Regions from separate parts of the Thermoanaerobacter brockii subsp. finnii Ako-1 genome, predicted to be linked through region 2. Evidence: riboswitches for the same ligand, from Rfam matches in the RefSeq annotation. Region 2 holds a riboswitch; each other region holds the start of a gene.

Region 1 (10,493 bases), 470 kb from region 2:
TTTTATCTCAAGGGAAATTGGACTACAAAGTTGAGGTAAAAAGCAATGATGAAATTGGAAAATTGGCTAATGCTTTTAATAAGATGAGTTTCAGTTTAATGAAAATAGATGAAGAGCGGAAAAGATTTGTTTCAGATGCTTCTCATGAACTAAAAACTCCTCTGGCATCAGTAAAAGCGTTGATAGAATCTCTCATAAATAGCAAAAATCAAGATATAAAATTTTATAAAGAAATATTAAAGGATGTGGACGGAGAGCTGAATAGGATGACAAGGTTGGTAAATGACTTGTTAGAATTAGCGAGAATGGATAAGATTAAAGCAGTAAAAGTTAGGAAAAGTGAGATTAGCGAGATTATATTAGATGTAATAGAAAGTCTTCTCCCTCTTGCAAAAACGAAAGAGATAAACCTTGAATTTAAAGGAGAAAATAATGTTTTTGCAGAAGTTGATCCCGACAGGTTTTATAGGATGGTCTATAACATAGTAGAAAATGGAATAAAATACACTCATGATGGAGGGAATGTGATAGTAGGTTTAGAAGAAGATGAAAACAATATTTACCTTACGATAGCGGATAATGGTATGGGTATAAGTGAAGAAACTCTTCCCAAGATATTTGACCGATTTACAAGGGGAGATACTGCAAGGTCTAAAAAAAGTGGTGGTTTTGGCTTAGGACTCGCTATTGCTAAGGAGATAATAGATATTCATGAAGGTAAAGTCACAGTGGAAAGTAAAGTGGGAGAAGGAACTGTATTTAGAATTACTTTGCCTAAAAAGAAAAAGGATTAATTTTTTTTAATAATTTTTTTATGCTTATTTAATTATTTGGATATTGAAAAAGTAGTATTATTAAATTAAAGAAAAAATAATGAAAGGAGGGGGAAGGGTGAAAAAGATTCTATTATTAATTGTGAGTTTGCTATTTGTTTTGATGGTGTCGGGGTGCGCTCAAGATTTTAGCAACAAGGATGATAATCCGCCTATAAATCCTAGGCCTTTAAGTCAAGGTATGTCTCAAGATATGTCTAAAGAAATTTCACTTTATTTTTTAAATGATAAAATGAATGGCTTAATTTTAGAAAGAAGATTTATTCCCAAAGATGCAGATGTTTTGAAGCAAGTAATACTTGAAATGATTAAAGGACCTACGGATGAATATGCAAAACCGGTGTTTCCAATTGGAACAAAACTGCTTTCTATAGATATGCAAGAAGGGACAGTTTTTGTAAACTTGTCTAAAGAATTTCTTCAAGAGAGTGACAATGAGCAGATAGACAAACTAAAGGTTGCTGCTCTTGTAAATGTATTAACAGATATTCCTAGTGTAAACAATGTTCAAATTTTAATAGAAGGGAACAAGGTAGATGCAATAGGAAAATACAAAATAGGTTTAGATCCTTTAAAAAGAATGATATTAGTAGGCGATGTATACAATAACCCAGAGAGGATAAAGAAATTACAAGAAAGAGCAGATTTAGGGAAAGAAACATGGCGTTTTGACCCTATTCAACTTCTTAGAAAAGAGGGAGGTGTAATAGGTTTAGGAAGTCAAAATGAGCTGACATTAAAAAAGAAAAGTGATGGGACAGCTGATATAGAAGCAGTACATGACAATAAAGTATATAGCATAAAATTAATTCAACCTCTTGGAGAAGGAGATAATTATATATGGGTTATTAGCAATGTATCGGCTGAGTTCACTCCAATACCTGAGACAGATCCTTTAAAAGGTGAATCCTTTATTTATGGAAAAGTAAAGGCTATTGATTATGCAAATAGAATTATTACTATTGAGAGGGAATACCAGGATGCTCAGGATTTAAGAAATGAAGCGGGACCAGATATAAAAGTACTACCGAATGCTATTATCCACTTCATGGCAAAGGTTAGTTATGACCCTGAAGGGGGAATTAAATATGCTGAAAGGGATATCAGCTTTTCGGAAATAAAAGTAGGAGACGAATTAGGTATAATACTTACGAAAGACAAGGAAGCAAGAGCGATAATTGTTTCAGATAACAGTAGCATTTCTTATGAGCTTAATATAAAAGTAATGGCTCCAGCCAAAAATGATGTGGTTTCAAGCCCCTTCAAAGTAATAGGAAAGGCAAGAGTATTTGAAGGAGGGGTAAATATAAGGCTAATTGGTAGCAATGGCAATATTTTAAATGAGAGTTTTGTCCAAGCAACTGACGCTGCTCCTTCTTGGGGGGATTTCGAAGCTATAATTTCCTATAAGCCTTTAAAAGAGCCGCAAAATGGGATTCTTCAAGTTTTCTCTTTAAGCCCTAAAGATGGTTCTATACAAAATTTAGTTTCTATACCTTTAAAATTAAAATAAAAAATTATGAATGTTTCAAAGCTAAATAAATTCCTTCTGCTATTGTTTCTGCAATATCAAAAACAAAGCCTAATCTAATTGAATTTAATGGCAATGAGTCATATACATCGACAATGCCTACTATTGAAATATCTCCAACAGGAGGAAGCATTTTCCCCACCCCTTTTCCAGGGTACAGTGGGGCTTTTTTTATTGAGATTTTTCCTATACTTTCTTTGTCTCCCAAAGAAGCATCTATAGCTATAATTTTACTATTAGGATGCTTCTTTTTTATGTATTTTATATTTTCTTCTAAGTTTATAGCGTGAATTGGCCTCTTTAAGGTACCGTAAACAAAGTAAGTTGGTGGAAGTGATTTTGTTAACAGATTTCCTACGATAGGACCTAAGGAGTCGCTTATAAATTTATCTGTACCAATACATAAAAAAACTGAATTAGGGCTTAAATAGGAATTTAAAAAATTAGCTATGAAATAAACGGCGTTATCATCATCATATTTAAGCCTTAATTCTTCCATAATTGAAGCCTCCCTTTTTAATAATAAACTGAATTAAAAAATTAAGGGAAGGAATAATAAATGTGTACAGTTAAAATAATGGGAGGTTTTCAAAAATGAAAAAATATACAGTTTACATAATTCTAATCGCGGTATTTTTGTCAGCTACTACTATGTTTATGTTAAAAACATATTTTAAAGAACATAAGAATAAGGAGGAAATTAAAACTTTTGATGAAGTATATCCCGCAGGGAAACAGATGTGGGATAGGGAAATAGAAAATGTAGAAAAATATAATGAGTCTAAGACTACAAAAATTTCAAGAGAAGAAGAAAAATATTCAAGCCAAGCTCTTGAGCAAAATGTAGATAAAACTACAACACAAGAAAATGAAAAAGATAAAAAAGAAAAAGTGATTACTGTAGAAGAAATATTGGAAATACAAGATAAAATGGAAGCTTCTCAGAAGGCAAAGGTAATGGAAATTTTACAGAAGTTAGGGAAAGAGGATATGGATAAGATTATGAAGATGGCAGAGAAAGGATTAACAAAGGAAGATAATGAAAGATTATTAAACATATTGAAAAATAAACTTTCTTCCGAAGAGATAAATTATCTTGTAGAAATAGCAAATAAATATTTTGCCGCGAAATGACCTTATGTGGTATTTTGTGCAGACACTTTAAAATATGACGTATTCTTAAAAAATTTAAAGATTGCAAGCGATAAATCAATAAAACGGCCATTTTTAAGCTTTTATGCCTATTGTGAAATTTCATTTTTTCTATTATAATTTATTTCGTCACTGATGTCGGGATGTGGCGCAGTTGGTAGCGCACGTGCTTTGGGAGCATGGGGTCGGGGGTTCAAGTCCCTCCATCCCGACCATTGTGGTCGTATAGCTCAGCTGGGAGAGCACCTGCCTTACAAGCAGGGGGTCATAGGTTCGAGTCCTATTGCGACCACCATTTTCAAAAATTAAATATTGTGGAGGGATACCCAAGTGGCCAAAGGGGGCAGACTGTAAATCTGTTGGCTGTCGCCTTCGATGGTTCGAATCCATCTCCCTCCACCATTGAAAAAAAGACCGTAAGGTCTTTTTTATTTTTCTCCTTCAAATGTCTTGACATGGTAAAAAAGTGTAGTATAATATTATTTGAAAGAGAAAATTATTATTTATTAATAAAAATTTAATTAGGGAGGAATCTTTTATGAGAGAAATGACGAGACATAATCTTAGTGAAGCCTATGCTGGAGAGAGTCAAGCTCACATGAGATATCAAATTTTTGCTGATGTAGCTGAAAAAGAAGGCAAACCTAATATTGCAAGACTTTTCAGGGCTATTTCCTATGCTGAATTGGTACATGCCACAAATCATTACAAAACTCTTGGAGAAGTTGGAAATACAGTAGAAAATCTTGAAAAAGCTATAGAAGGGGAAACCTTTGAAGTAGAAGAGATGTATCCTGCTTATAATGCTGTTGCAGAACTTCAAGAGGAATCTGGAGCTAAAAAAAGCATACATTATGCTATTGAGGCTGAAAAAATACATGCAAAATTGTACACTGAAGCAAAAGAAGCAGCATTAAAAGGAGAAGACATAAAGATATCAAAAGTTTACATATGTCCCGTTTGTGGATATACCTCTGTTGATGTATTGCCAGAAAAATGTCCTGTATGTGGAGTTCCTGGAGAAAAATTTGTAGTATTTTAAATATAATTTTTCAAAAAAGAGCATGTTTTGGCATGCTCTTTTTTTGATGCAAAAATATTTGACATAGTAGATAAAGTGTGCTATAGTAGACATCAGAAAATTTAATAACATGCTCTTATCAAGAGAGGTGGAGGGAAAGAGCCCGATGAAACCCAGCAACCTGTCCTATAGGACAAGGTGCTAATTCTCTCAGAAGCATGCTTCTGAAAGATGAGGGTATGTGCCTCTTCTTTTGGAAGGGGTTTTATTTTGTTTTTAAGGAGGAATAGAAAAAATGCGTAGACTGTTTACATCTGAATCAGTCACAGAGGGGCATCCTGATAAAATTTGTGATCAGATTTCTGACGCAATATTAGATGAAATTTTGAAAAAAGATCCCTATGCCAGAGTTGCTTGTGAGACTGCTGTAACTACCGGTTTGGTTTTAGTAATGGGAGAAATTACTACTCAGTGCTATGTAGATATTCCGAAAGTTGTAAGGAAAGTAGTAGAAGAAATTGGCTATACTAGAGCAAAATTCGGTTTTGACGCTGATACTTGTGCGGTTATCACTTCTATTGATGAGCAATCACCGGATATTGCCCTCGGTGTGGACAAGGCATTAGAAGCTAAAAGAGGAGAACTTTCAGATTCGGAAATTGAGGCTATTGGCGCTGGAGACCAGGGTTTAATGTTTGGTTTTGCTTGCGATGAAACAGAAGAATTAATGCCTATGCCTATAATGCTAGCTCACAAGCTTGCAAGAAGACTGGCGGAAGTTAGAAAGAACGGGACATTAAGCTATTTAAGACCAGATGGTAAAACACAAGTAACAGTAGAGTATGAAGATGATAAGCCTGTGAGGGTAGATTCTGTTGTAGTATCAGCTCAACATGCACCTGAGATTGATCACGATACTATTGAAAGAGATATTATTGAACATGTAATAAAACCTATAATTCCTGAAAATATGATAGATGATAAGACTAAAATTTTTGTAAATCCCACAGGAAGGTTTGTAATTGGTGGACCTCAAGGTGATAGCGGACTTACAGGAAGAAAAATTATTGTAGACACCTATGGCGGATATGCAAGGCACGGGGGCGGAGCTTTTTCTGGTAAAGACCCTACAAAAGTTGATAGATCCGCAAGTTATGCTGCAAGATATGTGGCAAAAAATATTGTGGCAGCAGGACTTGCTAAGAAGTGTGAAGTGCAATTAGCTTATGCGATAGGTGTTGCTACACCTCTTGAAATAGGTATTGATACTTTTGGCACAGGTAAAATATCAGATGAAAAGATTTCGGAAATTGTAAAACAAGTTTTTGATTTAAGACCTGCAGCTATAATTAGGGATTTAGATTTAAGAAGACCTATTTATAGACAAGTTGCAGCTTATGGCCACTTTGGAAGACACGACTTAGACCTCCCATGGGAGAAAACAGACAAAGTAGATATATTAAAAAAGTTGGCAGGAATATAAATTTGAAAGCCCGGGTAAACCCGGGCTTATGGCATTTTTTATATATCTTTTTTAAATGCCATAGAATTTATGTTTTGTAAACGCTTCGCTACCTTAATTATACCACAAAAATTGAAAAAAAGAAATGAATTGGCTTTAATTTGCTTTAAATATAAGGTAAAATTAAATAAAGAAAAGAATTAAAACAGGAGAATCGGCTATGATTGACATAGAGGGTGTAGTTGAAGAAATAATTTTTAGAAATGAACAAAATGGTTATACGGTTTTAGAATTAAGTACCCAAGGTTTAGTAGTCACTGCTGTAGGTTATATGCCTTATGTAAACATTGGGGAAAGAATTAAAATTGAAGGAGAATGGGTAGAACATCCTGATTATGGTGAGCAAATTAGGGTTTTAAATTATGAAACCTTGGCTCCCACCACTTTAGAAGGAATAGAAAAGTTTTTATCTTCTGGCTTAATTCCTGGAATAGGTCCTGTTACAGCAAGAAAAATTGTAAAAAAGTTTGGCGTTGATTCTTTAAATATAATTGAAACTGCACCAGAAAGATTAAAAGAAATAAAAGGTCTAAGCGATGAGAAGATAAAAAGAATTTGTGAAGCTTATGAAATGCAAAAGGGCATAAAAGAAGTGATGGTGTTTTTGCAGGGGTACGGTATTTCCACTGCAATGGCTATAAAGATTTATAAAGAATACGGAAACAACGCGATTGAAATTATTAAGCAAAACCCTTACAGATTGGCTGACGATATATTTGGAATAGGATTTAAAACTGCAGACAAAATAGCAGAGAGCCTAGGAGTTGACCCTCATTCTCTATATCGCATATCTTCTGGTACTCGATATGTTTTGATGCAGTATGCGGCAAATGGTCACACCTATGTGCCGAAAGAATTGTTAAAAAAAGAAGCAGCAAGTTTGTTAGAAGTGAGCGAAGAAGAAGTAGAGGATTCTTTTGTGCTTTTAGTACAAAATGAAAAAATACATATTGAAACTTTTGAAGATGATACTGTAGGAATTTACTATATACCTTACTATATAGCTGAATTACACACAGCAGAGAGATTGTTTAACATGACACTAATGGAAAATGAAGATTTAGGCATAGATGTCCAAAAAGAAATTAAAAATTTTGAAAAAGAAACAGGTATTTTGTTAGCAGAAAATCAAAAATTGGCTGTTGAAGAAGCTGTTAAAAATTCTGTTGTTGTCATAACGGGAGGACCAGGCACAGGAAAGACTACAATAATAAATTGTATAATACGTATTTTTGAAAAAGCTGGTAAAAAAGTGGCTCTTGCAGCCCCAACAGGAAGAGCCGCAAAAAGGATAACGGAAGCTACTGGAAAAGAGGCGAAGACTATTCATAGGCTTTTAGAATATACTTATTCGGAGGAAGAAGGGAAGGGCTTTAACAAAAATGAAAAAGATCCATTAAAATACGACGTTATAATAGTTGACGAAGCTTCAATGGTAGATATATTGCTTATGAATGCTTTATTAAAAGCCCTACCTATAGGGGCAAAACTGATTTTAGTAGGGGATGCTGATCAGCTTCCATCTGTTGGAGCCGGAAATGTCCTAAGAGATATAATAGACAGTGGAATAGTAAAAGTGATACGTTTAAAAGAAATTTTTAGACAGCAAAAGCAAAGTTTGATAGTAGTAAATGCTCACAAGATAAATAATGGAGAATATCCAACCTATAACGATAAAAATAGTGATTTCTTTTTTATAAATGCTAACACCCAAGAGGATATATTAAAAACCATATTGGAGCTTGTGACAAACAGACTTCCTAAAGCTTATGGATTTCATCCTATTAATGATATTCAAGTACTCACCCCTATGAGAAAAGGGATAATTGGTGTTCACAATTTAAATTTAGAGCTGCAAAAAGCATTAAATCCCCACGACAAAACTAAAGCCGAAAAAATAATGAAGGAGTTTGTCTTCAGGGTGGGGGATAAAGTGATGCAAATAAAAAATAACTACAAGATAAAATGGAAAAAAGGCGATGAAGAAGGAGAAGGAGTGTTTAACGGAGATATAGGAATAATTCAATCAATAGACGAAGAATTACAGGAATTGACTGTATATTTTGACGACGAAAAATTTGTCACTTATGACTTTTCTGACTTGAATGAACTAAATTTGTCTTATGCTATAACAGTACACAAAAGCCAAGGCAGTGAATTTCCTGTTGTCATAATGCCAATTACTTATGGACCCCCTATGCTATTAACAAGAAACCTTTTGTACACTGCCGTTACAAGGGCGAAGAAATTGGTTATTTTGGTAGGTCAAGAGAAATATTTGAAATTTATGATTGACAACAATAGAATCTCAAAAAGATATTCAGGGCTTCTTTCAAGGCTTAAAAAAGCACTTTTGTATGTAAACTAAATATTACGATTTTACACAAAATAGAGGAAAATTTACTGTAAAATGATAATTTTTTAATTAATTTTAATTTAATAATGCCGATATAAAATATAAAAGAAAAGTGAATTGCAATAAGGGGCAATAAAGATGATTTTTTTAGACCTTTTATTTCCACCAAAAACAACCTGCATTATTTGTAAAACTGTTATAAAAACAGGGTATTTATGCGACAAATGCAAAAGCACATTAAAATTTATTGAGGGTAATAGGTGTAGTATTTGTGGTAAACCAATAGACTATGAAGGAACATGTCCTGATTGTTTAGAACATGGTCATGAATTTAAACAAAATATAAGTCCTTTTGAATACGATGGTGTTGTAAAAGACTTAATAGGGCGGTTCAAATATTTCAAAGAGAGAGAATTGGCACCTTTTTTTGCAGACTATATGGCTGATGCAGTTAAAAAAATGAACTGGCCTATAGATGTCATAGTACCTGTTCCTCTTCACAAAATTAGACTTGACGAAAGAGGTTACAATCAGTCAGAACTTTTAGCAAGAGAACTTTCTTATCGATTGAATATTTTTATGTCTAAGGCTTTAAGAAGAGTGAGAAATACAACAACCCAGACTGCTTTGCACAAAGAAGAGAGGATAGAAAACGTAAAGGGTGCTTTTAAAGTGACTTACAAAGATACTATTGTTGGGAAAAATGTGTTACTGGTAGACGACGTGTTGACAACAGGTGCTACTTTGGACGAGTGTGCCAAAGTCTTAAAAGAAAATGGGGCAAAAGATGTATATGTGGCTACCATAGCAACGGGTAAAAATATGTAATGGGGTGTTTGAAGTATCAAAAAGGGGGATGAAAGGAAATGGAAATAAGAAATTGTAAAAGGTGCGGAAGGCTTTACACGTACACAGGAATTGACCTATGTCCAGTGTGCTATAGACAGGATGAAGAAGATTTTATGAAAGTGAGGGATTATTTAGATACACATCCCTCGGCTACCATGCTGGAAATATCTCAAAATACACAGGTTTCTACAAAGAAAATAATGGATTTTTTAAAGGAAGGCAGGCTTATTTTAACCTCTAATAACGTCAATATAGGTCTTAGGTGCGAAAGATGTGGTAAACCAATACTTACAGGTAGGTTTTGTGACGAGTGCAAAACCAAATTAGCTAAGGAATTAATGAAAGGCTATTCGATTCAATCCGATGACAAAGAAGAAGAAAAACAAACAGGAGAAAGACTGTACGTTTATGAGAATCAAAAAAAGAAAAAATGATTTTTATATTAAACTTTTAAATTATTAAGTCGATATTAGTAGTAGTACGGGGGTGTTAAAAATGAAAATTTATAACAACAACATTGAAAAAATAATGTCAGTTTATCGAGTAGATGCAGTAGAAAAAGTTGCTAGCAAGAAAGCGGAGATAAAGGATAAAGTTGAGATATCAGAAGAAGCAATTAAACTTGCACAAAGTTCAAATGAATTTGAAAAGATAAAGAATCAAAAGATTGAAAACATAAAGGCAATGCTGAGTGCTGGGACTTACAATGTAAAAGCTGAAGATGTGGCGGATGCTATTCTTAAGGGAATATTGTTGAATAAAAAAATTTAAAAAGGGTGTGCTGGCAATGGCTAATAGCCAAAAGCTTGTAGATGTATTAAGGGGAGAAACAGAAATTTACAAAGTTTTATTAGACTTAGCGATAAAAAAAACTGATATTATAATTGCGGGAAAAATAAAAGAATTAGATGAAATAGTGCAAATAGAGAAGCAACTTATAAAAAAACTAATGGAATTAGAAGAACAAAGAGAGGATATATTGGAGAAGATTGATATAGAAGGCAAAATGACAATAACCGACTTGATAGAATCAATTTCTTCAGAAGAAGCAGAAAACCTAAAAGATATCAAATATAATCTGACTAATATTTTAAAAGAACTTGAAGAAAGAAACAAATTAAATGCTGCTTTAATTGAACAAGCGTTAGAATATGTAAATTATTCTATTCAAACAATATCAAGTGCCTTAGAAAGTGATGATGGTGTTTATGGGAATAATGGCAATATAA
Region 2 (10,493 bases):
AACTATTGCAAATACATCAGCTTTTTTTGCTAAAGAAATATGCTCAATTTCCCAATATTTCCTATCCTCAAACATATCAACAACTACTTTATTGTTAGTTAAAGCCTCAAAAGTGAGAGGATTTATAAAATTTGTAGCTTCCTTTGTCATTATGACATCCACATTTATGTCTTTTTTTACGAGTCGAGATGTAAGGTCTGCAGCTTTATAAGCTGCTATACCTCCTGTAACCCCTAATACTACATTTTTTTTGCTTGTATTCATTTCAACACCCTCTATTTTATTCCATATTTTTTCGGTCTTTGATAAGTAATAAGTCCATTGTTTACTTCTTCTGTAGCAATTGTTACAGGTTTATCAGAATCTATGTCTACTAATTTAGTGTCACCAGCAATAAGCTGTCTTGCTCTTTTTGCAACTAAAGAACACAAAGTATATTTGCTATCTACTTTTTCCATTAAATCTACAATTGATGGATATAAAATCATACCAACCCCTCCTTGATTTCTAAGTACAAATCCTTATTTCTATCAACTCTGCATTTCTCTGCAATAATTATAGCTTTAATTTTTTCAACCGCTTCTTCTACACTATCATTTATAACTACATAATTGTACCTGGAAACATAGTTTAATTCCTCATAAGCACTTTTAAATCTTTTTATTATCTCCTCTTCTGTCTCTGTCCCCCGTTTTTTAATCCTATTTTTTAATTCTTCCATTGAAGGAGGCAATATGAAAATAAACACTCCTTCTGGAAACTTCTCTTTTATTTTTAAAGCTCCTTGAATATCTATCTCTAAAACTACATCATTTCCTTCTTCTAAATTTTTTAACACGAAATCCTTCGGTGTTCCATAGTAGTGGTCGTATACCTTTGCCCATTCTAAAAAAGAATCATTTTCTATCATTTTCTCAAATTCCTCTTCCGATTTAAAAAAATAGTTTTTCCCTTCTATTTCCCCGCTTCTTGGCTGACGGGTGGTGGCAGATATACTCAATTTTAAATTTTTCTCTTTTTTCATCAAGGCTTTGCATATGGTTCCTTTTCCTGCCCCTGAAGGCCCAGAAAGCACAATAAGTAACCCTTTTTTCTTTTTCGACAACACAAATTCCCCCTACTCTTCCTCTTCTTCTTCGTCTTCTTCTAAAGTGTCCTCTAATATCTCTTTATTTGAATTGAGACGATTAGCTACGGTCTCTGGTTGAACAGCAGAAAGTATTATGTGGTCACTATCAGTTATTATAACTGCTCTTGTTCTTCTACCATATGTAGCATCAATAAGCATACCTCTATTTTTTGCCTCTTGAATTATTCTTTTTATAGGTGCTGATTCTGGACTGACTATTGCCACCAATCTATTCGCCGAAATTATATTGCCAAAACCAATATTTATTAATTTAATCGACATACTTTTTCCTCCCTACTCAATATTTTGAACTTGTTCTCTAATTTTTTCAATCTCATTTTTCAAGTCAATGACTTTGTTAGAAATTCTATAGTCTATTGACTTTGAAGCAATCGTATTCGCTTCACGATTCATCTCCTGAACTATAAAATCTAATTTTTTGCCTATAGAACCTTCTTCTTTTAAAGAATCTTTAAATTGAATAATATGGCTTTTAAGCCTTGTTATTTCTTCAGCAATACATGACTTGTCAGCAATAATTGCTATTTCCATTGCCATCCTATTAGGGTCTATATCTACCCCCAATTCTCTTATACGCTGTTCCAATCTTTTTCTATAATCTTCTACCATTACAAAACTCAAATCTTCAATCTCTTTTACTATATCTGAAATTTTGCCCATTCTATTAACTATATCATCGTATAATTTTATACCTTCTTTGTTTCTCATGTCAATGAGGTTATTAATAGCTTCTCCCAATGGCAGTTTTAATAACTCCCATATTTCTTCTAAATCCAAATCCTCATTCTTTACCCTGATAACTTCCGGCAGATACACTAAATCACTTACCTTTATAAATCCTTCTAATTCAAATTTAGACTTTACATCAGTAAAAACTCTAAGATATTCTGACAAAAGATTCTCATCAATTTCTATAACATTAATACTTCTTTCATACACTTCAAAACCAATATTTAATTCTATTCTCCCTCTCGCAATCTGCTTTGAAACAAATTCTCTCACTTTTTCTTCAAGTCCACTTAAAAGTTTATTCATCCTGCAATTTATGTCTAAAAATCTGTGGTTTAAAGATTTAATTTCCACAGTTATATAATAGCCTTTTTCCTTAATCTCACCTCTTCCATAACCGGTCATGCTTTTTATCATCATATCACCTTTTTCTTATTATAGTCAAATTCTCTCTGTATTAAACTAAAGCTCTATCTCGCCTCTAAAGACTTCTTCCACACTTCCAGATAAATAAATACTATTGTCATCCAGCCATTCTACTAAAAGTTTACCACCTTTAAAATGGACATTGACATTTCGCTCCGTCTTACCTAAAACTGCTGAAGCTACTGCAGAGGCACAGGCACCACTTCCACAGGCAAGAGTAAGCCCCACACCTCTTTCCCAAGTCCTTACAGAAATATTTTCTTTATCTTCTACTTTTACAAAATCCACATTTGTACCTTGAGGAAAAATGGAAGATTTTTCAATTTTAGGACCTAATTCTTTAATCATATTTTCATCTAAGGATTTTACAAAAACAATAGTATGAGGCACTCCTACTCTTATAGAAGTTAATTTATAAACTTTCCCATCTATTTTTACCGGCTCATTTATAAATTTTTGCTTATCAGTTTTTACAGGTATTTTATTAGCCTCAAAAATAGGACTACCCATGTAAACTTTTACACTTTCTACTTTCCCATTTTCTACAAAAACTTCTGGCATAATCACTCCCGCTAAGGTTTCCACTGCCATTTTCTCTTTTTTTACTATCCCTCTTTCATAAACATATTTTGCAAAACACCTAGAACCATTACCGCACATTTCTGCTTCGCTACCATCTGCATTAAAAATCCTCATCCTAATATCCGCAATTCCTGAAGGCTCAACGACTAAAAGACCATCCGCCCCTATACCAAAATGCCTATCACAAAGTTTAATAGCTAATTCACTATAATCTACATTTTCTCGAGCCTCAATTACTATAAAGTCATTTCCCAATCCATGCATTTTAGTAAATTTCACCTATATCACTCCATTTTCTAATCTTCAAGGATATTATAACACAAAAAAGGCTAATTTGGTTAGATATTTTAAGAAAATGTGAGGAAAACAATCATAAAACGATCATAAGGCCAATAGCAGCCAAAACTCCCATAATTCCGCCAAAATAAAAAGGTGCAGTTACTCCCAATGTATCCCAAAGTATTCCCGCTATAAAAGAAGCCGGTAAAAGGCCAATGCCTGTAAAAGTAGCATGAAGCCCTATAACTGTACCTTTTAAATGAGGTGGAGAAATCTCCGCAACTAAAGCTTTTTCAACACCCTCAGTCAAAGCGATGTACAAACCATAAACAGAAAATAATATCCACATAGCACTTTTAAAGCCAAAAACAGCAAATCCCAAATACACTATTCCGTAAAGGAAATAGCCGATGATGAGAAGTTTCTTTCTTCCTATTTTATCCGACAATCTTCCCATAGGATACGAAAAAATCATATAAACTATGTTGTACACCAAATACAAAAGTATAACATCCGAATCGCTAAATCCCACATTTTTCGCCCTTAAAAGCAAAAATTGATTAGAGGAATTACCCAAGGCAAAAATTAAAATAACTATTAAAAACATTTGAAGGCGTCTATCAAGACTTCTCCAAGAAAATGAAAGCTTTTTTGAAAGTTGATTTGTTACTTTGCTTTCCTTAGCAAAAAACAGCACAAAAACTCCTAAAAAAGCTGGTATTAAAGAATACATAAAAACCGCCTTATAATTCCCTTTGTAAGAAGTCAAAAAATAATAGGCTAAAGCAATTCCAATCGTTGCCCCTAAGGTATCCAATGCTCTATGAAGTCCATATGCTCTTCCGATCTTATCTTTATCTACAGCTTCAGCAATTAAAGCATCTCTCGGGGCTGTTCGTATTCCTTTTCCAAATCTGTCACTAGTTCTACCTAAAAACACCCATCCCCATGAAGTAGCAAAATACAAAAACATTTTTCCTATAGTGGAAAAAGAATATCCAGCTATAGCTAAAGGTTTTCTTTTACCTACTTTATCAGATATGTACCCTGAAAAAACTTTAAGTATGCTAGCTAAACTTTCTGCAAAACCTTCAATGATACCCACTATTGCCGGGCTTGCCCCCAGTTGAGAGGTGAGAAAAAGTGGAATCAAAGGATATACCATTTCAGTAGATATATCTGTAAGAAGACTTGTCAACCCCAAAATAATTACATTTAACAATTAAAATGCCTCCCTTCACTCTTTATTATTTTCATAAACCAATGAAGCAAAATATTCAAAGTCTCGACTGGCTTTTTCTAATAAATCCTTAACCTCTTTTTTCATTTCACACTCAAACACATCTCTTTGGGCTACTTTTTCAAACCACTTATATAACTTATTCAACTCATCTTCATTTTCCTCTAATTCTGCAAAAGTAAAATTTTTTCTTGCTATCTCTTTTTCAATCTCTTTAAAAAACTCTTCACATTGTTCCTTTATTTCACTATATTCTTCCCTCCTTTGATGATTAAATTGTTCTATCACATCCTTCTCTATTTCTTCATCAAGGGCCACTACTTCAAAGGCTTTAAAATCTCCTCCAAAGCCTTTAATTTCATCCTTTAGCTTCTCTATTTCTTTTAAAAACCTTTCCATGTAAGGCACAATACATACAGACTGTTGTAAATACAAAGCGCCAATTTTTTTTATTCTTCTCCATATAGTAACCCTAGCTGTTGACGAATCACTTGGGACCTTATACACAAAAAGTAACCACTTCAACTTTCCACCTCCTCTATCTTTCTTTCTCTTGCTTTTCAATTTTCTACTTATGGCAATTAAACTTTAATTCCTATTTTTACATCTTGTTTTATTGTAACAAATGTTACAACTAAAATCAATACAATCAATTTTTCACTATTAAACCCTTCGATTTCATGGTATACTTTTTATATACAATAAAATCTGGAGGTTATACTATGGCTTTGGACGGCATAACTTTACATGCAATAATAAAAGAACTAAAAGAAGAAATTATTGGTGGAAGAATTGATAAAATATATCAACCTGAAAAAGAAGAATTAATCTTTATAATACGAAATAAAGGTAAAAACTATAAACTGCTATTGTCTGCTAATGCAAATTATCCAAGAATATATCTTGCAGAAGAAAATAAAGAAAATCCTGCTGAGCCTCCAATGTTTTGCATGCTATTGAGAAAATTTCTTCAAAGCGGCAGGATAATAGATATAAAACAAGTAGAATTTGACAGAATAGTAAAAATCGACATAGAAACAAAAGACGAATTAGAAAATCAAACAATTAAAACTCTAATTATTGAAATAATGGGAAGACACAGCAATATCATATTAATTGACAAAGCTACTCAAACGATAATAGATAGCATAAAAAGAGTATATTCCGATATGAGTAAAGTAAGAGAAGTACTACCTGGGAGGCAATATGTCTACCCACCACTGCAGGAAAAGTTAAATATAAATAATCTCTCGCTACCTTCTTTTAAAGAAGCTGTTAATAACTACAAGTCAAAAAAAATTGAAAAAACCTTAGTAGATATTTTACAAGGATTTAGCCCCACTTTGGCAAGAGAAGTTACTTTTAGATGTAATATATCTGACAGATTTGTAGAATCAATAGAAGATGAGCAAATTGAAAATCTATATCAAAACATAAAAAAAATATATGAAGATGTTTTAAGCTTAAATTTAAAACCTTGCATTGCCTTTCAGGAAAATGAAGTAATTGACTTTTCTTGTATTGATTTATCTCAATATATTACAAAAACTTTTTTCCCTACAGTGAACAAAGCTGCTTGTAAATTTTTCAGTGAAAAAGCAAATATAGTAAATTTGCAAGTAAGGTCCTCGGATTTAAGAAAAATCATCAACAACAATTTAGAAAAACTTTATAACAAATTAGATAAACTTCAACAAGAATTAAACGAAGCAAAAAATGCTGACACTTTTAGACTTTACGGCGAACTTATAACAGCAAATATGCATTTGTTAAAAAAAGGAATGGAAAGCTTCAAAACCATAAACTATTACACTGGTGAAGAAATTGAAATACCCATTGACAAAAAATATTCCCCTTCAGAAAATGCACAAAGATACTTTAAAAAATACAGCAAGTTAAAAAATGCCAATAAAATAATAGAAAAACAAATATCCGATACTCTTGAGGAAATAACTTATTTAGAAGGTCAACTAGTGAACTTGGAAAATTGTACATTACCATCAGAAATAGAGGAAATAAAAAATGAACTGTCTGAACAAGGGTATATACATAAGCAGCAAAAGAAAAAAATATCACGGCAAACTCTTTCTCAACCGTTACATGTAGTATCTTCAGACGGTTTCGACATATATATAGGGAAAAACAACACTCAAAACGATTATCTAACGTTAAAATTCGCAAATCCTAACGATATATGGCTTCACACAAAAGACATGCCAGGGTCTCACGTCATAATCAAGACAAATAACAAACCTGTGCCTGAAACAACTCTTATTGAAGCTGCAAAATTAGCCGCCAAATATAGCAAAGCGAAACATTCTTCAAATGTACCTGTTGATTATACCTTAAAAAAATACGTAAAAAAACCTTCTGGCGCAAAACCAGGTTTTGTAATATATACAAGCCAAAAGACCCTTTATGTAGACCCAGAGTAAGATGCTTTTTAGGCATCTTACTTCTTATTTTAAAGGCACACTAAATATAGGAATATATTTTCTTCTATTTTCTTGTATAACACTCTCATACAAAAAAACTGTATCTACTAAAATTGCTCCTTTTTCTTGTTTTTCAAAAAGACTATTTACTTCTTCTATGTCAATGCTTAAACGTATGTCTCTGGCAATGGTAATGTGGGAAGTAAACTTTCTTTTATCTTTTTCAAAGCCAATTTTATATAATTCCTCATCTATATTGTCATGCAGTTTATTAAGAAAGGAATTTTCTTCTGTACCTACCCACAATACTCGCATATCGCCATTTCCCTTAAAAAATCCTACTTTGTCAAATTTTATATAAAAGGGACTAATATCTTTTACTGCTACTTCAAGAGAGTCTTTTATTTTCATTACACTTTCTGTTTCTATTTCCCCTAGAAATTTTAAAGTAATATGGAAATTATCTTTATGAGTCCATCTTCCTTTTATCGTATAATTTTTTAACTCTTCCTGAAAACTTGATAATTTCCCTATTGATTTTTCATCTAAATCAATTCCAATAAACGTTCTCATAGCACTCCTCCTTTTTTCTATTTCCATGGAAATAATTGTATTAAAACTTTCATTGTCCTCCTCAAAATTATAGCAAATAGAAGCAAAAAAAATCCATCTCAAATAGACTATTGCTATATTTTTCTTGCCTCTGTTTCTGTTAGCTTTATGATTTTTTAAATAACTTACATCATGACTTTTTTAACCTATTGACAAATGTTTATGTTGATGTTATTATCTAATTAAATTGCTAAAGTGAATAATAAAATAAAAACTCTTATCGAGAGCAGGTGGAGGGACTGGCCCGATGAAACCCGGCAACCGGTGGCCGAAAGTTTTAAACATGCGGCTGCACGGTGCTAATTCCTGCAGAACGTTGAGTTCTGGCAGATAAGAGGATTTAAAAACCTCTTCGTACTGTCAGAAGAGGATTTTTTATTTTTATTTTGGGAAAGGAGGTTTTTCTATGATCTATATTAGAAATCTTACAAAAGTTTATCATTCAGCTTCAGGAAATGTTAGGGCTTTGGAAGACGTCAACCTCAACATAGAAAAAGGCGATATTTTTGGAATTATAGGTCTGAGCGGTGCTGGAAAGAGTACTCTCCTGCGCTGCATAAATATGCTCGAAAAGCCAACTTTCGGTTCAATTGAGATAGATGGTGTTGAAATGACTCGGCTTTCTCCCTCTGAATTAAAAGAAATGCGAAAAAAAATAGGCATGATATTCCAGCATTTTAATCTGTTATCATCCAGAACTGTCAGAGGCAATGTGGCTTTTCCTTTGGAGATTGCCGGGCTGGACAAAAGGACAATCGATAAAAAAGTAGAAAATCTTTTAGAGCTCGTGGGGCTTTCCGACAAGGCCGACAACTATCCTTCTCAGCTTTCAGGCGGTCAAAAACAGCGGGTAGGTATAGCACGAGCCCTGGCTAATGATCCGAAAGTTCTTCTTTGTGACGAACCTACTTCAGCGCTGGATCCAGAAACAACTCTTTCTATTTTAAATCTTTTAAAAGATATAAATAGGGAGCTGGGAATCACCATAGTTCTCATAACTCATGAAATGAATGTCATTAAACAAATTTGCAATAAAGTAGCAGTTATTGAAAAAAGTCGTGTGGTAGAACAGGGACCTCTTATTGAAGTATTTAAAAAACCTCAAACAGAAACCGCACGAAATTTTTTGAAATCTGTAACTTTATCAGAAATGCCTAAGGAATTAAAAGATAGGATTGAAAACTTGTCCCACGAACACTTGGAAGGCAAAATTATTAAAATTGCCTTTTTCGGCGAAATTACAACAGAACCTGTCATATCAAACATTATAAGAAAATTTGATGTTGACACCAATATTCTCTATGGAAACATTGACCACATCCAGGGTATGCCCTACGGTACTCTTATAGTTGAGCTAAGAGGCAAAAACGGTGAAACAGACGCTGCTTTAAAATATCTAAAAGATTTGGGACTCGACGTGGAGGTGATTGAAAATGTCTGAAACTATAAACTTGTTGCTGGTTGCCACATGGCAAACTATTTACATGGTGGCGGTGTCAACGTTCATAGCAACGATTTTCGGGGTACCCCTCGGAATCCTGCTGATGGTAACCGACAGGAATCAGATACTGCAAAACGAACTTTTAAACAAAATACTAGGCACTATTGTAAATATTTTTCGCTCTGTGCCTTTTGTAATACTTTTAATCGTGCTTATACCTTTTACACGATTGCTTGTAGGGAAAGCTATAGGGACCACCGCAGCGATTGTTCCCCTTTCGGTAGCGGCTATTCCCTTTATGGGAAGGCTTACCGAAACAGCATTAAGAGAGGTAGACCGCGGTATCATTGAAGCAGCCCAGTCTATGGGAGCTTCACCCCTTCAAATCATAACCAAGGTGCTAGTCCCCGAGGCTTTACCTTCAATAGCCGCAGGGATTACCATAACTACTATAAATTTAGTGGGATATTCTGCCATGGCAGGTGTTATAGGAGGTGGTGGGCTAGGAGATTTAGCAGTAAGATATGGATATCAGCGATTTATGCTCGACATTATGCTTTATACCGTAGCAATTTTGGTAGCTATGGTACAGCTAATTCAACTCATAGGAGATGTACTAGTAAAACAGCTGTCAAAAAATCGGTAAATTTTACTTTTTTAATAAAGGAGGAGATTGATGTGAAAAAGTTCTTAACTACACTTTTATTACTGAGCCTTCTAACAATTTTTATTGCGGGATGCGGAACAAAACAAGGACCCACTTCCGACAAACAAACCCAAAACCAGGGCGTATCAAAAACAACCATCAAAGTAGGAGCTACTCCAGTGCCCCACGCCCAAATTTTAAACGTCGTAAAACCCCTCCTCGAAAAAGAGGGAATTACTCTAGAGATTGTAGAGTTCACAGATTACGTGCAACCCAACCTAAAGCTAGCTGAAAAAGAATTAGATGCTAACTATTTCCAGCACATCCCTTATCTTGAAGATTTCTCAAAGGAGCATAATCTTGATTTAACATATATTGCTAAAGTTCATATCGAACCCATGGGTATATACTCCCAAAAAATCAAAAACCTCAGTGAGTTAAAAGAAGGCGCTACCATTGCCATACCCAACGACGCTACCAATGGCGGAAGAGCTTTGCTACTGCTGCAATCAGCTGGAGTAATAAAATTAAAACCAGATGCAGGTATTAAAGCAACAGTAAATGACATTGTCGAAAATCCTAAAAAAATTAAGATTTCCGAGCTGGAAGCCGCTACTCTGCCAAGGGTACTGTCAGATGTAGACGCAGCGGTAATAAACACCAACTACGCCTTGGAAGCTGGACTTATACCCACTAAGGATGCTCTCTTTATCGAATCAGCAAATTCCCCTTATGTCAATGTACTGGTGGTCCGCAAAGGCGATGAATCTAGGCCTGAACTTAAGAAGTTAGCCGAAGCCTTAAATTCTCCAGAAGTTAAAAAATTCATTGAGGAAACATATAAAGGTGCTGTCGTACCCGCCTTTTAAGCAGGAGGTGATTTTATTGTCAGGATCTGATAAAACTATCGGTGTCATCGCTGGTACACCAGTAGATACTCAGATGGGAGTCGA
Region 3 (10,493 bases), 610 kb from region 2:
AATTGGAAGATGCAAGACAAATTTTAAAGTTTGTGAAAGAGCAACCTACGACTGACCCTGAGAGAATAGGACTACTTGGTTTGAGTATGGGAGGAGCTATTGCAGGGATTGTAGCAAGGGAATATAAAGATGAAATAAAGGCGTTGGTGCTATGGGCTCCAGCTTTTAATATGCCTGAGCTTATAATGCACGAAAGTGTAAAGCAATACGGAGCTATTATGGAACAATTGGGCTTTGTAGACATAGGAGGACATAAACTGAGTAAAGATTTTGTTGAGGATATTTCAAAATTAAATATATTTGAGCTGTCAAAAGGATACGATAAAAAAGTGCTTATAGTTCATGGGACAAATGATGAAGCGGTTGAATATAAAGTTTCTGATAGAATCTTAAAAGAGGTTTATGGGGATAACGCTACAAGAGTGACAATCGAAAATGCAGACCATACTTTTAAGAGTTTAGAATGGGAGAAAAAGGCGATTGAGGAGTCAGTAGAGTTTTTCAAAAAGGAATTGTTAAAGGGATAGCTCCATCGCTATCCCTTATTTTTCTGCGTAAAGCTCAATTATTTTTATTATAACTTCGACTGCTTTTTCCATTGCATATGTCGGTATAAATTCATATTTACCGTGAAAATTATGCCCTCCTGTGAATAAATTAGGTGTTGGAAGCCCCATATAGCTTAATCTTGCTCCATCAGTGCCTCCTCTTATAGGCACTATTTTAGGTTCCACTCCTACTAATTTCATTGCTTCTAATGCTGTATCGACTATGTGCATATGCTTTTCAATTATTTCTCTCATATTGTAATACTGGTCTTTAAGTTCAAGCTCTAGTGTGCCTTCACCATATTTTTTATTTAATGTTTCTACAATGCTTTTTAGGTATTCTTTTTTATCTAAAAAAGTTTGTTTATTAAAATCTCTGATAATATAATACATTTTAGTTTGTTCTACATTGCCTTCAAAATTGTTCAAATGATAAAAACCTTCATATCCTTCAGTATGGGCAGGAGTTTCATGTTCAGGTAACATATTTTGGAGTTCTATTCCAATCAAAATGGAGTTTTTCATCTTGCCTTTTGCTGTTCCAGGATGCACATTTCTGCCATTAATTTTGATTTTAGCACTGGCAGCATTGAAATTTTCGTATTCTATTTCTCCAATTCCACCGCCATCTACAGTATAAGCAAAATCACAATTAAATTTTTTTACATCAAATTTGTCTACACCCCTACCAATTTCTTCATCAGGTGTGAAGGCTACTTTTATATTGCCATGCTTTATTTCAGGATGATTTATTAAATATTCCATAGCTGTTATTATTTCTGCAATTCCTGCTTTATCATCAGCTCCCAAAAGAGTTGTTCCGTCTGTGGTGATTAAAGTTTTTCCTATGTAATTTTTAAGCTCTGGAAATTCAGTAGGAGATAATACTATGTTTTTTTCTTTGTTTAAGATTATATCTTTGCCATCATAATTTTCTATTATCTGAGGCTTTACGTCTTTGCCGCACATGTCAGGACTTGTGTCCATATGAGCTATAAATCCTATTGTAGGGAGTTTTTTGTCAGTATTTGAAGGAAGTAAAGCCGTAACATAACCGTTTTCATCTACATTTACCTCTTTAAGGCCTATTTCTTCAAGCTCATTTGCTAATTCTTTTGCAAATATTACTTGTCCCTCAGTGCTGGGATAAGTTGTTGAGTTTTCATCCGATGTTGTATGATATTTTACATATTTTAAAAATCTCTCCACTACTTTTGACATATTATAACCCTCTTTCATTTAAAATTTTTCCCAATGTAAAACTTCAGATAAAGCTTTTTTATATTTTGGTTGTGGCTCTTCTGCGGGATATCCTAATGATATAATAGAAATCATTCTTAAGTTGTCAGGAATGTTGAGGTATTCGTTTATTTCTTTTTCATAGGTTCTGTTATACCCAGCTACCCAACAGGAACCTATGCCGTAGGCAGTAGCTGCGAGTAATATATTTTCTGTTGCTGCTGAACCATCTTCTAAGTGATGTCTGTTATTTTTATCGCAGTAGACGATGACACAAGCTCCTGCATCTTTAATAAATTTCCCATATGTAGCTTTTTCTGCTATGAATTTAAGTCTTTCTTTGTCTGTTATAACGACGAAATGCCAAGGCTGTGCGTTATTTCCACTGGGAGCAAGCCTTGCGCAGTCTATTATGTCTTCTAATATTTCTTTTGGAATAGGTTTATCTATGTATTTCCTTATACTTCTTCTCTTTTTTAAAGCCTCTAATGCCTCCATAACTTTTGCACCTCCTCTTTATATTATATCCCATAAAGTAAAAATTCCAAAAAGATTGACAAAAATTTATGGGTATGTAAAAATAAAGCTAAGTAAACTTATACATACTTTTGAAAAACTTGAACAACATAGATTTATGGTATAAAATAAGTATGTAAATAAGGAATGGAGGTTTACATATGAAGAAATTGATAGGTTTTGATTATTCAAAAGCTCTACAATTTGTAAGTCAAAAAGAAATTGAATATATGGAAAAGCATGCAAAATTATCTCTTGATATGGTGCTTAGTAAAAATGCTCAAGGAAATGACTTTTTAGGATGGGTGAGTCTTCCCAAAAACTATGATAAGGCAGAGTTTGAACGCATTAAAAAAGCAGCAGAGAAGATTCAATCAGATTCTGATGTGCTTGTAGTAATAGGTATAGGTGGGTCTTATTTAGGGGCAAGAGCGGCAATTGAAATGCTTTCTCATTCCTTCTATAATTTGTTGCCAAAAGGCAAGAGGAATATGCCGGAGATTTATTTTGCTGGAAACAGCATAAGCTCTACATATTTAAGTGATTTATTTGAACTTATAGAGGACAAAGATGTATCAATAAATGTGATTTCTAAATCTGGTACTACCACAGAACCGGCAATAGCTTTTAGAGTTTTTAGAGATTTTCTTGAGAGAAAATATGGAAAAGAAGGGGCTAAATCGAGAATATATGTGACAACAGATAGAGCGAAAGGAGCTTTAAAAAAATTAGCTGATGAAGAAGGATATGAAACATTTGTGATTCCTGACGATGTTGGAGGAAGATACTCAGTTTTGACAGCTGTAGGCCTTCTACCAATAGCAGTAGCAGGCATTAGCATAGACGATATGATGCAGGGAGCTTTTGATGCTTCAACAGTCTATACCAAAGATAACCTTAATGAAAATATCAGCATGCAGTATGCAATTTTGAGAAATATTTTGTACAGAAAAGGCAAAGCTATAGAAATACTTGTAAATTATGAGCCAAAGCTTCACTATTTCTCTGAATGGTGGAAACAGCTTTTTGGAGAAAGTGAAGGTAAAGACAATAAGGGAATTTATCCTGCTTCAGTAGATTTTACGACAGATTTACACTCAATGGGGCAGTTTATACAAGAGGGAAGCAGAAATATTTTTGAAACAGTTTTAAATGTTGAAAAACCTGTTAAAGATATAGTTATAAATGAAGACAAGGACAATATAGATGGGCTTAACTTTTTAGCAGGAAAAACTATAGATTTTGTCAATAAAAAGGCTTTTGAAGGTACATTATTGGCTCATACAGATGGGAATGTTCCTAACCTTGTAGTAAATATCCCTGAAATATCAGCTTACTATTTTGGCAATCTGGTCTACTTCTTTGAAATGGCTTGTGCTATAAGCGGATATATAAATGGGGTTAATCCATTTGACCAACCAGGAGTAGAGGCTTACAAGAAAAACATGTTTGCACTTTTAGGAAAACCAGGATATGAAAAAGAAAAAGAATTGTTAGAAAAAAGATTGGGAAAATAAATTAAAGGCCGGACAATTGCGCGGCCTTTTTAAATAGGGGTTGACTTATTTTTTTGTGTACATTAAATCGTAGTATTCTTTTAACATTCTATTAGCTGAGAAAGCTTCATAAGTCGTCCTTATACTTTCTCTCATCATGTTTTCCCATTTCGCTTTATCATTGTAGTAGGTTGGAACTACTTTATTTAAAAGGACGTCATAGAGTGCTTCAAGGTCGTGTTTGTCTAATTCTTCTATATTGTCAGACTCAAAACCATCCCCAAATTGCCAGCCATTTACTCCGTCTATACAAGCTTCTGCCCACCATCCATCTAAAATACTTAAATTTAACACTCCGTTCATGGCGGCTTTCATGCCGGAGGTACCACTGGCCTCTAATGGTCTTCTTGGATTGTTTAACCACACATCAGTGCCTCGAGTAAGCATTTTTCCTATTGTCATATCGTAATCTTCTAAGAATACTACGCTTTCAGGATATTTCTTTGTCATCTCTATTAATTTTGCGACAATTTTTTTACCCACGTCATCTAATGGATGACCTTTTCCTGAAAACACCATTTGAATTTTTTTAGACCTTAGATAATCACCTATGACTTCGTCATTTGTAAATATAAGGTCGCTTCTTTTGTAAGGAGCAGCTCTCCTTGAAAAACCTATCAAAAGCTTGTCAGCGTCTAATTTAACTCCTGTCCTTTGATATACAAAATCAATTAATTCTTGTTTTAAAATATTATGAGTTTCTAAAAGTCCTTCACCTTTGTTGTAGGCTTCTATTATCCTTTTATCTACCCAAGTGTTTCTGTCAATTCCGTTTGTTATTGAAATTATAGGAGCCTTGTTGTCAACATGTTGCCACATTTTGTTTGCAGTTTGACCGTGAAGTTTTGAGACACCGTTTGCAATACGAGAAAGTCTCAAACCTGCGACTGTCATATTAAAAGGAACACCACCAATTTGAGCCATTTGCTCAATTGAAAGGCCATTGTTTGCACCCATGTACATGAGAAGTTCTAAATCGTGAGATTCGTTTCCTTCTTTAACAGGGGTATGGGTTGTAAATACTACTTCTTCCCTTGTGGCTTTCCACGCCTCTTCAAAACTCATATTTTGATTTTCCATTTTCTCTCTTATAAGCTCAATGGCTGCTAATACTGCATGCCCTTCGTTAAAATGATAAACATCAACATCAATTCCCAAAGCTCTTAAAGCTCTTACTCCGCCAATGCCTAATACTATTTCCTGTGCAACTCTTTCTTCACCAAACCATCCATAAAGTTGACCTGTTATCCATCTGTCCCCATTTTCTGGTATATCTGTGTCAAGCAAATACAGAGGAGCATTGTCAAAGTTGTCTATCAACCATACTTTGCAATACACATTTCTATTTCTTATTTTTACTTTTACCTTTACTCCAGTGTCCTTTAAAAAGTCGTACTTACGTGTGTAATTGCGATAGGCATCATAGGGGTATCCGTCTTCACCGATATGTTGTTCTGTATAACCTTGTTTCCACAGTATGCCTATTCCTACTAAAGGCATACCTAACTCTTTTGCAGCTTTTAGATGGTCTCCTGCTAAAATGCCTAAGCCACCTGCATATAGTTTGAAATCTGACTGTAAGCCATATTCCATGCAGAAATAGGCTACTCTTGGTAATTTTTCATTACCCATATTAAACCTCCTCATTTTCCAAGTGTTAAGTATATTATAATATTAAAAAAATCATTATGCAAGTGTTTGCACAAGTATTAAAAATAAAAACAGTGTTATTGCTCAATAATTTTTATATCTATGTACGGGCCACTCAGTGAATGCTAATACTAAAAGCATTATAAAATTCACAATAGGTATAAACATCAAAAGACCATATGCTCCTCCATAACCAGTTTTATCAAAAATTTTCCACCAGATTAAACCGTAAAGTATAATTGATCCAATAGAAAGGATACCAAAAATAAGAGATGAGAACATTCAAAACATTCCTTTCTCGAAAATTTATATTCTTTACAATTATAGTATAGCAAATAACATAAAAAATTTACAGATTTATTTTAAAAAAGTTAAAAGCCTGCAAAATCTTTAGAGAGGGACAAAAAAATTTCTATTGACATAGGAGTTAATCCATAGTATCATATAGCTTAAATAGTTTAACAATTTAATACTTTAAAATCTCTTATCGAGAGTGGTGGAGGGACTGGCCCGATGAAACCCGGCAACCGGCATTTTATATGCGTCTTGGTGCCAATTCCAGCAGCGTTTCGCTGAAAGATGAGAGAGTTTTGGTGTCTCTTCTTTTGGCGAAGAGACTTTTTTATTTTTAAAAATGGAGGCGATGTAGATGTTGAAAAATGAAAATTTGTGTACTAAACTTAAGAAAAGGAAGTTTGTTGTGACAGCAGAAATTTCTACGCCAAAAGGGGTAGATATAACGAAAACTATTGAAGAAGCGAGAAAATTAAAAGGCATTGTAGATGCCTTAAATATAACGGACTGTCCTATGGCGAATATGCGGATGAGTCCTATAGCAGTCGCTCACCTTTTACAAGACCACTTAAACATTGAAGCTATTTTTCATTTGACCTGTAGAGACAGAAATCTGATAGGCCTTCAGTCAGAGCTCTTAGGAGCTTATGCGTTAGGTGTGAGAAACATACTAGCCTTGACAGGAGATGAACCTTCCCGTGGAGATACTCCTCAGGCTAAAGGGGTATATGATGTAGATTCTGTTGGGCTTTTAAAGATTATCAGTGCTTTTAATAGAGGTTATGATTACAATGGAAATAAATTAGATTCCCCAACAGAATTTTGCGCCGGTACGACTGCAAATCCAAATGATTTAAGGGATGAAGCACTAGAGAAGCTTAAAGTTAAGATAGAGGCAGGGGCAGAATTTATTCAAACACAACCGGTTTATGATGAGGAAATTTTATTTAAGTTTATTGAAAAGATTAAAAATTTCAATGTACCACTTTTGATAGGCATATTACCTCTTAAAAGCTATAAAATGGCAGTCAATTTAAATGAAAAAGTGCCAGGTATAGATATTCCAGAAAAAGTTTTAGAAAGGCTAAAGGATGGAGGAAGAGAAGAGGGAATAAACATAGCTGTAGAGTTTATAAAGCGGATACGCAGTGAAGTTGCAGGAATTCACATTATGCCTTTAGGGAGTACAAATGTTGTGTTAGAAATAATTTCAAGAGTCGATGATTTAGTCTGTGATTTTGCAGAAAATAACGTACAGATGAATTAAATGGAGGTTAAAAATGTTAGACATTTTTAAAGAACTTTCAAATAGAGTGATTGTTTTTGATGGAGCAATGGGGACACAACTTCAAGAGAGGGGTTTAAAAACTGGAGAGTGTCCCGAATATATGAATATAACCCATCCAGAAGTAGTATTTGATATCCACAGGTCCTATATAGAAGCAGGAGCGGATGTGATTGAGACAAATACCTTTGGCGCTAACAGGATAAAATTAGCAAAATATGGACTGGAAAATGAGGTTTTCAATATTGTCACTCAGGCTGTCAAAATTGCCAAAGAAGCTTCCAAAGATAAACCTGTGGCACTTTCTATAGGACCTATTGGAGAACTTTTGACCCCTTATGGAGACATGACTTTTGACGAAGCTTATGATGTTTTTAAAGAAGTAGTTATAGCTGCAGAAAGAGCGGGAGCAGATATTGTTTTAATTGAAACAATGTCAGATATGCTGGAGGCAAAAGCTGCCATTCTTGCTGCTAAAGAGAATTCAAACATGAAAGTTATATGTACAATGACTTTTCAAGAAGATGGAAGGACTCTCATGGGGTCAGACCCTATAACTGTAGTAGTTAGTTTACAAGGGTTAGGATTAGATGCCATTGGCGTTAACTGCTCGACAGGCCCCGATAAAATGGTAAGTGTAGTGGAAAAAATGTCTCAAGTTTCTCGCATACCTATTATTGCACAACCTAATGCAGGTATGCCTGTCATTCGCGACGGCAAAACAGTTTACGACTTAAAACCAGAAGAATTTGCTAGTTTCTTTCCTTTACTTGTTGAAAAAGGCGCTTCTATAGTGGGAGGGTGCTGCGGTACTACTCCTCACTATATAAAACTTGTTAAAAAAGCTGTAAAAGATTTAAAGCCAAAAGTCAAAGTCAACAAATTTACAGCTGTAGCTTCCAATACAAAAACAGTTTTCATAGGTGAAAATTATCTTTTAAGGGTTATAGGGGAACGTATAAATCCTACTGGAAAAAAGAAGTTAAGTGAGGCTTTTTTGGCGGGAAATGTGAGTTTAGCAGTAGAGGAAGCTATAAAACAGCAAAAATGCGGAGCGGAAATATTGGATGTAAATGTGGGAGTTCCTGGGGTAAACGAAGAAGAATTACTTCCTAAAGTAGTTTCTGAAATACAAAATGTGGTAGACATTCCTCTTCAAATAGATAGCACTAATATTAAAGCTGTAGAAAAAGCTATAAGAATTTTAAGAGGTAGACCCATAATCAACTCTGTAAGTGCAAAAGAGGAAAGTTTAAAAGAAGTGCTTCCTATTGTCAAAAAATACGGAGCTTGTGTTGTAGGACTTACTGTAGGAGATAAAGGGCTTCCCAAAGATAGGCATGAAAGAATTGAAAATGCGAAAAAAATTATAAAAAAAGCGGAAGAGTATGGCATACCTAAAGAGGACATATTGATAGATTGTATTGTGCTGACGGTTTCTTCTGAGCAGGAGGCTGCAATTGAGACTTTAGAAGCGATAAAATTGGCTAAAGAAGAGTTAGGAGTAAATACTGTTGTGGGACTTAGCAATGTTTCCTTTGGTTTACCTGAAAGAAGGTTGATAAACTCTACTTTTTTAGCAATGGCAGCATCTTATGGGCTTACTACTGCTATTATAAATCCCTGCGATGAAGCCATGATGGACACTTTGAGGGCTTCAATGGTTTTACTAAACAAAGATAAAGGGAGTGTAAATTATCTAAAAATATATGGTAACAGGCAAAAAGAGGAAGGTAAAGAAAAAGAACAGCAAAAAATTCAGGAAGAAGATTTAAAGTCAAAGTTCTATATCCAAATTTTAGAAGGTAAAAAATCAGGAGTAGAAGATATAGTAAAAAATATTTTGGAGGAGGAAGTTCAACCTCTTTCTATAGTTGATAACATAATAATTCCTGCCTTAAAAGAAGTGGGAGATAGATATGAAAAAGGCATATATTTCTTGCCACAACTTTTGAGCTCTGCAGAAGTGGTGCAAAGCGCTTTTAAGATAATAAAAGAAAAGCTTCCAAAAGGTTCAGTATCTAAAGGCAAAATAATACTTGCTACAGTTGAAGGAGATGTACATGATATAGGAAAAAATATAGTAAAAGTTTTGCTTGAAAACTATGGATATGATGTAATTGACTTAGGAAAAGATGTCAAAGGAGAAGTGATATTAGAGGAAGTAAAGCGAACAGGGGCACCGTTAGTAGGTCTAAGTGCTTTGATGACGACAACTTTGTTTAATATGGAGAAAATTATCAAACTGCTTAAAGCAAATACTGATGTGAAAATAATGGTAGGCGGGGCTGTTTTGACTGAGGAATATGCCTATAAGATTGGAGCAGATTATTACGGAAAAACGGCTCAAGATGCAGTTAAAATTGCTGATAAGTTTTTCTTAAAAAATGCTCTTTTATGTAAAACTTGTGGTATTTAAAGGTGGTGTAGAGGTGTCAGTAGAAGCGGTGAAAGAGTTTTTTAAAGAGAAAGGATATGATATTAAAATAAAAATTTTTGAAGATACAAGCACTGTGGAAAAAGCAGCTAAATCTTTAGGGGTAACTCCTGGGGAAATAGCAAAGTCTATGCTTTTTAGATTAAAAGATAAATATATTATGAATATAACAGCAGGGGATAGAAAAATAGACAATAAAAAATTTAAAGATACTTTTAAAACAAAAGCAAAAATGGCATCCCCAGAAGAAGTGTTAGAAGTTACAGGGCATCCTGTTGGTGGCGTTTGTCCTTATGGGCTGAAAAATCCGATTGAAGTATATTATGATGTGTCTTTAAAAAATTATGAGGTAGTATATCCTGCAGCTGGTGATACAAATGCTGCTGCTACCATAAAAGTCGAAGACCTTGATAAAATAGTAGAAGGAAAATGGGTAGATGTATGCCAATAGACATACATCTACTTTTTTAAAAGAATTTTTTACTTTCCATATATTCTCTTACCTGTACTAAAGTTTCTCCAAATCTTTGAAAGTGTACAATCTCCCTTTCTCTCAAAAACCTTAGAGTATCTTTTACACAAGGGTCATCTGTGAGATTTATTAAATGTTCATAAGTTGCTCTTGCTTTTTCTTCGGCTGCCATATCTTCGTGTAGATCAGCGATTGCATCTCCTTTAGCCTGGATATAGGCGGCGGTCCATAACATTCCTGTTGTATCTGCATAGAATAGGCCTCTATCATGTTCTGTATAGTATTCCCCTAATCCTTCTCTTTTTAATATTTCTACTGGTACTCCCTTTAAAAGCTTGAAAACAAGAGTTGCTATTATTTCAAGGTGTGCTAATTCTTCTGTAGCAATGTCTGTCAAAACTGCTTTTGCTTTTCCTGTAGGCATGACGAATCGCTGAGTTTGATATCTTAAAGCGGCTGCCAATTCTCCATCAGGGCCTCCATATTGGGCGATGAG

The links. Region 2 has a riboswitch for S-adenosylmethionine ahead of THEBR_RS06750 (methionine ABC transporter ATP-binding protein). Riboswitches for the same ligand answer to the same signal wherever they lie in the genome.
Region 1: linked by a shared signal. The riboswitch ahead of metK (methionine adenosyltransferase) and the one ahead of THEBR_RS06750 (methionine ABC transporter ATP-binding protein) in region 2 are both predicted to bind S-adenosylmethionine.
Region 3: linked by a shared signal. The riboswitch ahead of THEBR_RS03550 (methylenetetrahydrofolate reductase) and the one ahead of THEBR_RS06750 (methionine ABC transporter ATP-binding protein) in region 2 are both predicted to bind S-adenosylmethionine.

The regions. Positions count from the first base shown of each region.
Region 1 covers NC_014964.1:1,819,623-1,830,115, reverse strand. The annotation lists gene THEBR_RS09145 (sensor histidine kinase) at 1-794, shown strand, start outside; gene THEBR_RS09140 (Gmad2 immunoglobulin-like domain-containing protein) at 892-2,346, shown strand; gene yyaC (spore protease YyaC) at 2,351-2,863, opposite strand; gene THEBR_RS09130 (hypothetical protein) at 2,959-3,498, shown strand; tRNA gene THEBR_RS09125 (tRNA-Pro) at 3,656-3,731, shown strand; tRNA gene THEBR_RS09120 (tRNA-Val) at 3,736-3,811, shown strand; tRNA gene THEBR_RS09115 (tRNA-Tyr) at 3,833-3,918, shown strand; gene THEBR_RS09110 (rubrerythrin family protein) at 4,055-4,558, shown strand; SAM riboswitch class I at 4,671-4,775, shown strand; gene metK (methionine adenosyltransferase) at 4,833-6,020, shown strand; gene recD2 (SF1B family DNA helicase RecD2) at 6,220-8,427, shown strand; gene THEBR_RS09095 (ComF family protein) at 8,554-9,243, shown strand; gene THEBR_RS09090 (TIGR03826 family flagellar region protein) at 9,282-9,698, shown strand; gene THEBR_RS09085 (flagellar biosynthesis anti-sigma factor FlgM) at 9,760-10,035, shown strand; gene THEBR_RS09080 (flagellar protein FlgN) at 10,052-10,493, shown strand, end outside.
Region 2 covers NC_014964.1:1,350,682-1,361,174, forward strand. The annotation lists gene coaBC (bifunctional phosphopantothenoylcysteine decarboxylase/phosphopantothenate--cysteine ligase CoaBC) at 1-264, opposite strand, end outside; gene rpoZ (DNA-directed RNA polymerase subunit omega) at 276-488, opposite strand; gene gmk (guanylate kinase) at 485-1,108, opposite strand; gene remA (extracellular matrix/biofilm regulator RemA) at 1,118-1,411, opposite strand; gene THEBR_RS06720 (YicC/YloC family endoribonuclease) at 1,424-2,296, opposite strand; gene dapF (diaminopimelate epimerase) at 2,342-3,166, opposite strand; gene THEBR_RS06730 (MFS transporter) at 3,258-4,388, opposite strand; gene THEBR_RS06735 (Chromate resistance protein ChrB) at 4,404-4,931, opposite strand; gene THEBR_RS06740 (Rqc2 family fibronectin-binding protein) at 5,129-6,841, shown strand; gene thpR (RNA 2',3'-cyclic phosphodiesterase) at 6,866-7,414, opposite strand; SAM riboswitch class I at 7,668-7,790, shown strand; gene THEBR_RS06750 (methionine ABC transporter ATP-binding protein) at 7,860-8,894, shown strand; gene THEBR_RS06755 (methionine ABC transporter permease) at 8,887-9,540, shown strand; gene THEBR_RS06760 (MetQ/NlpA family ABC transporter substrate-binding protein) at 9,573-10,409, shown strand; gene THEBR_RS06765 (aspartate/glutamate racemase family protein) at 10,417-10,493, shown strand, end outside.
Region 3 covers NC_014964.1:736,835-747,327, forward strand. The annotation lists gene THEBR_RS03520 (alpha/beta hydrolase) at 1-527, shown strand, start outside; gene pepT (peptidase T) at 543-1,769, opposite strand; gene THEBR_RS03530 (nitroreductase family protein) at 1,788-2,285, opposite strand; gene THEBR_RS03535 (glucose-6-phosphate isomerase) at 2,465-3,820, shown strand; gene glgP (alpha-glucan family phosphorylase) at 3,866-5,491, opposite strand; SAM riboswitch class I at 5,991-6,095, shown strand; gene THEBR_RS03550 (methylenetetrahydrofolate reductase) at 6,159-7,070, shown strand; gene THEBR_RS03555 (homocysteine S-methyltransferase family protein) at 7,084-9,507, shown strand; gene THEBR_RS03560 (YbaK/EbsC family protein) at 9,476-9,976, shown strand; gene THEBR_RS03565 (manganese catalase family protein) at 9,993-10,493, opposite strand, start outside.